Regions from separate parts of the Arthrobacter sp. UYEF21 genome, predicted to be linked through region 1. Evidence: riboswitches for the same ligand, from Rfam matches in the RefSeq annotation. Region 1 holds a riboswitch; the other holds the start of a gene.

The links. Region 1 has a riboswitch for thiamine pyrophosphate ahead of ABIB27_RS09075 (ECF transporter S component). Riboswitches for the same ligand answer to the same signal wherever they lie in the genome.
Region 2: it holds a riboswitch for thiamine pyrophosphate, as region 1 does, so the genes downstream of both, ABIB27_RS15450 (3-oxoacyl-ACP reductase) here and ABIB27_RS09075 (ECF transporter S component) in region 1, are expected to answer to the same signal.

Annotation. Positions count from the first base shown of each region.
Region 1 is NZ_JBEPNF010000006.1:135,885-138,077, reverse strand. It holds gene mnhG (monovalent cation/H(+) antiporter subunit G) at 1-261, shown strand, start outside; gene ABIB27_RS09085 (DUF4235 domain-containing protein) at 325-588, opposite strand; gene ABIB27_RS09080 (hypothetical protein) at 635-847, opposite strand; TPP riboswitch at 926-1,062, shown strand; gene ABIB27_RS09075 (ECF transporter S component) at 1,133-1,753, shown strand; gene ABIB27_RS09070 (ABC transporter ATP-binding protein) at 1,753-2,193, shown strand, end outside.
Region 2 is NZ_JBEPNF010000016.1:8,652-10,844, forward strand. It holds gene ABIB27_RS15445 (LLM class flavin-dependent oxidoreductase) at 1-672, opposite strand, end outside; gene ABIB27_RS15450 (3-oxoacyl-ACP reductase) at 684-1,448, opposite strand; TPP riboswitch at 1,505-1,607, opposite strand; gene ABIB27_RS15455 (bifunctional hydroxymethylpyrimidine kinase/phosphomethylpyrimidine kinase) at 1,817-2,182, opposite strand; gene ABIB27_RS15460 (recombinase family protein) at 2,105-2,193, shown strand, end outside.

The sequences.
Region 1 (2,193 bases):
GTGCTCGGGCTCTTCCTGCTGCTGGCGGCCATCGGCCTGCAGATGCGGACGTGGTGGGTGTGGCCGGTGCTGCTGGTGGCGTGGATCTTCCAGCTGCTGACCGTGCCGGTGTCCGCGCACATGGTGGGCCGATCCGGCTACCGCACCAAACACCTGCACCGAGAACTGCTCAGCTCTGATGACCTCGACGCCGTGGTGCAGAAGGCGGCGCAGTCCTCCCGTGAGCAGTCAGCACGTGAAGAAGCGTCCGGCGGCGGCTGAGAGTTTTTGTCCAGATAATTCGGCTTCAGGACTGCCCAGGGGCCATTAGCTGGACAAAACTCGCTAGACGACGTCCTGGCTCTTAGCGAACCTGGTGATGGCCCGCTGCGTGCCGCGGTTGGCGAGCACCTGGATGATGGTGCTGACCGAGGCTGAAATAAGCGCGAACGTCAGCGCCGAGCGCAGGCTCGTGGGGGTGTCTTCGTCCTTGCCGGTGGGGACCTTGCGGCCGGTGGACTTTTCCCACACGGTGTTGACTAGCTTGGTACCGACAAACCCGGCGCCGAGGCTGATTGCGGTGCCGAGCAGCTTGATGAGCAGGTTCATTCGTTGAACTCCTTATGGGCTATCGGGGATTGTCATTAGCCTAACGTCATCGGACCGGGGGCCGGCACTTGAGCCGCCCGGCTCTTGCCCAGGCCCACCAGCATTGAGGGCATTTCAGCAGCAGCCCCAGGTGGAGGGATTCGTCCTTCGTGAAATGCGGGAACTGCAGCTCGCTGACCTCGGCGTCGGTCCTTGCTATCAGCGCTTCGAGCGAGCCCTGCGGCTGGCTGTCGCTGGAGTCGGGATCGAATACGGTCACATGTGGGAAGTCGGCAGCCGTGGCCCACAATCTACCGCGCCTGCGGTGTAAACTGGATCACGCCCATCAGGGCAGATTTATTTACGACAGGGGAGCGCCGCCGTCGGGCACTGCAGCAATGCAACCGATGGATAGGCGCTGAGAGTGCGGACAGCCGCAGACCCTCGAACCTGATCCGGTTAGTACCGGCGCAAGGGAGTCGAGCTTCTCAGAGTGTCCGGATCCGGGCGGCGCAGTCCGTGCCGAAACCGCGAACTCTCCCCTCCTGTACCTCAGGAGGCAGAAATGACAACAGTAGGCATGAAGAAAGCCAGCTATAGCTGGCGGGTTGTGGACATCGTGGTGGCAGCTTTGATCGCCATCGCCGGCGGTGTCATTTTCTGGGCCTGGTCCCAGGGTGCGGCGCTGGTGTCCGCGCCGATGAACGCCACGTACCCGCCCCTCACCGGCCTGATCGCCGGCGGCTGGATGATTCCGGCCGTCCTGGGCATGCTCATCGTCCGCAAACCGGGCGCAGCGCTCTTCTGCGAGGCCGTTGCCGCCACCGGTGAGCTCATGATGGGTTCCCAGTACGGCACCACCGTGCTGATCTCCGGCATCCTCCAGGGCCTCGGCGCGGAGCTCGTTTTCGCCGCGTTCGGCTACAAGAAGTTCAACCTGCCGGCAGCCGTGCTCGCCGGTGCCGGTGCCGGCCTGTTCTGCGGCCTGAACGATTCCTTCCTCCCGTGGGGCTGGAACATCGCCTATGAAGCCGGCGACAAGGCCACCTACATTCTGTTCTGCGCGATCTCGGGTGCCGTCATTGCCGGCGCCGTGTCCTGGATTGCCACCCGCGGCCTGGCCAAAACCGGGGTGCTGGGCTCCTTCGCTTCCCGGAAGGCCGGTTCGGAGCCCGTTTTCCACTGATGGCCGTTTCCGACGCCGGTGCTTCCGGAGTGCGCCCGGCCGCGGTATCCGCCCGTGGCTGGGGCTGGCGGCACGCCGGCCGCATGGCGCCGGCCGTCCGCGGGCTCGATCTGGACATCGCGCCGGGCGAGCGGGTGCTGCTGCTGGGCCCTTCCGGTGCGGGCAAATCAACGCTGCTGCACGCCCTCGCCGGAGTGCTCGGGGATGAAGGGGACGATGCCGACGAGACCGGTTCGCTGCTAATCGACGGCGCGGTGCCGCGCAGCCAGCGCGGCCGCGCCGGGCTCATGCAGCAGGACCCGGAAACGCAGGTGGTCCTCTCGAGGCTGGGTGACGACGTCGCCTTTGGTGCCGAAAACCTGGCCGTTCCCCGGGACGAGATCTGGAAGAGGGTCCATGAGGCGCTCTATGACGTGGGGCTGCGCAGGGCCGGACGCCCG
Region 2 (2,193 bases), on a different contig from region 1:
AAGATCCCGGCCGGCCCCGGAAGCACCGGCCTGGAACAGCACGGGGCGTCCCTGTGGGCCCCGGGGCACGTTTAAGGGCCCCTCCACCCGGAAGTGGTCGCCCTCATGATGCAACGGCCTGACCAGGGCCGGATCGGCATAGAACCGGGCTCTGTCCCGAACCAGCGCATCATCAGCCCATGAGTCCCACAACCCCAGCGCTACCTCAATGAACTCTGCGGCGCGGCCATAGCGCTGCGCGTGGTCGGGCATCGCTTCCAGACCATGATTGCGGGCTTCAGCATCGAACATGGACGTGACCACGTTCGCCCCGATACGTCCGGCACTGATGTGATCCAGGGAGGCGAGCATCCGGGCGGCATGAAAAGGGGAATAAAAGGTGGCCGAGACGGTGCTGATAAGCCCGATGTTTTCCGTTGCCCGGGCCATGGCCGCCAGCGCGGTCAACGGTTCCAGAAACCATCTCGGACCGGCGCCGACGTCACCGGCGGACTGCCCGTCGGCGAAGAACACGGCATCGAAAAGGCCGCGTTCGGCGCTTTGTGCGAGCCGCTCATAGTAACCAATCTCTCCGAGCTGCTCCAGCGGCGATCCGGGCCGCCGCCAGGCAGCACCGTGGTGGCCGGCTCCCAGCAGGAAAGCGTTCAGATGCAGTTGCCGTTTCCCGTTCATCGCGAGGCCGCCTAGTCCATGACCAGTCCGCCGTCGACCACCAGGTTCTGCCCGGTAACCGACCGCGCCCAGGGCGAGGCGAAAAACAAGATGGCATCGGCGAACTCGGCCGGGGTGGTGACCTTACCCAGGGGGGTCGAAGCGGCAATGTAGTCAAAGACCTCCTCCGGCGTTGCGGCGCTGGCATCGGTGGTGCGCAGCAGGCCGCCGGAGACCATGTTCACGGCAATATTGTGCTGCCCCAGATCCTTGGCCATGGTGCGGGTCAATGACAGCAGGGCGGCCTTGGCCGCGGTGTAGTCGTGGTACGGGACCACCGGGTTCTGGAACAGATTGGTCCCGACGTTGATGATGCGCCCAAACCCGTGGCCACGCATCCCCTCCCAAGCCTGCTGGGTCGTGTTCAAAGCCCCCCGGACACTGCCGCCGAATTGTGCCTCAAAATCCGCCCATGAAATATCCCCGGCGCCGGAGCGGGCATCGCCGTTAAACGAGAAATCGGCCAGCGCATTATTGACCACAGTGGTGACGGCGGAACCGAAATGGGCCCGGGCCTGCTCCAGCATCACCGACACCTGACCGGAGTCGGTGACGTCAGCCTGCAGTGCAACAGCGTGCTCAGGGCCATAACCGGCGGCCAGTTCCCCGGCGGCTTCGGCGCTGCGGCGATAATTGATGACCACCCGCGCCCCCCGGGCCGCGAACGCCTGCACAATATTGCTGCCCAGACCGCGGCCACCGCCGGTCACAAGAACGATTTGTTTTGCCAGTTCCATCAGTTTCTTCACCTTCGGATAAGGCGAAAGGATGCGATCCGGGCGCCAGGACCGTGCGAACCGTTGCAGGACATCCCTTCGCTAGTGTCAACTAGATCAGGTTCAACGGGTGTCATCTCAGCCGGGCCAACAAGCCGCCCGGCACCCCGTGTCACTGGGACCGATTATACCCACCCCCGGCCAAACCAGCGCCCTCACCTGCCCGTGCTGCCGCCGTGCCCTGCCCGACCTGATTCCCAAACGGCTGTCGTGCCGGACACCACGGCGCGACCGCCGGGCCTCCCGTACCTGCGGGCACCGGTCTCCCCCGGGTGGACCGGACGGCCCTTAAAACCACCAAAATAGACACCTCCAATGTCCGCATCAACCTACAGCGCCCCCTCAGAGGTGCAACGTTGGTGCGGCAGCGTCGGAACCGTCAGAGCCCGGTACCCCGGGGAAGGCCCCGGGACCGGGTGCTCACCCGGGACAGGAACGGTTGGGTTCCATAACTGGTGAAAATGATGGATCGGACCTGCGCCTGAACCGACCTGCAGTTCCCAGGCATGAAGCAGACTGTCCTGCAGCCACGCTTTGGTCACCGTCAAGGCCTCTGTCCAATCACCAAAGCGCACCTGCAGGGTCGCCATGGCGGAGGACATGGAGCATCCCGTCCCATGAGTATTGGCCGTCTCCACCCGCCGGGCAGTGACCCTCGTAAAACTCCCGGTTCCCGGCCAGCCGTCAGGCAGCATGCGGGGTTGAA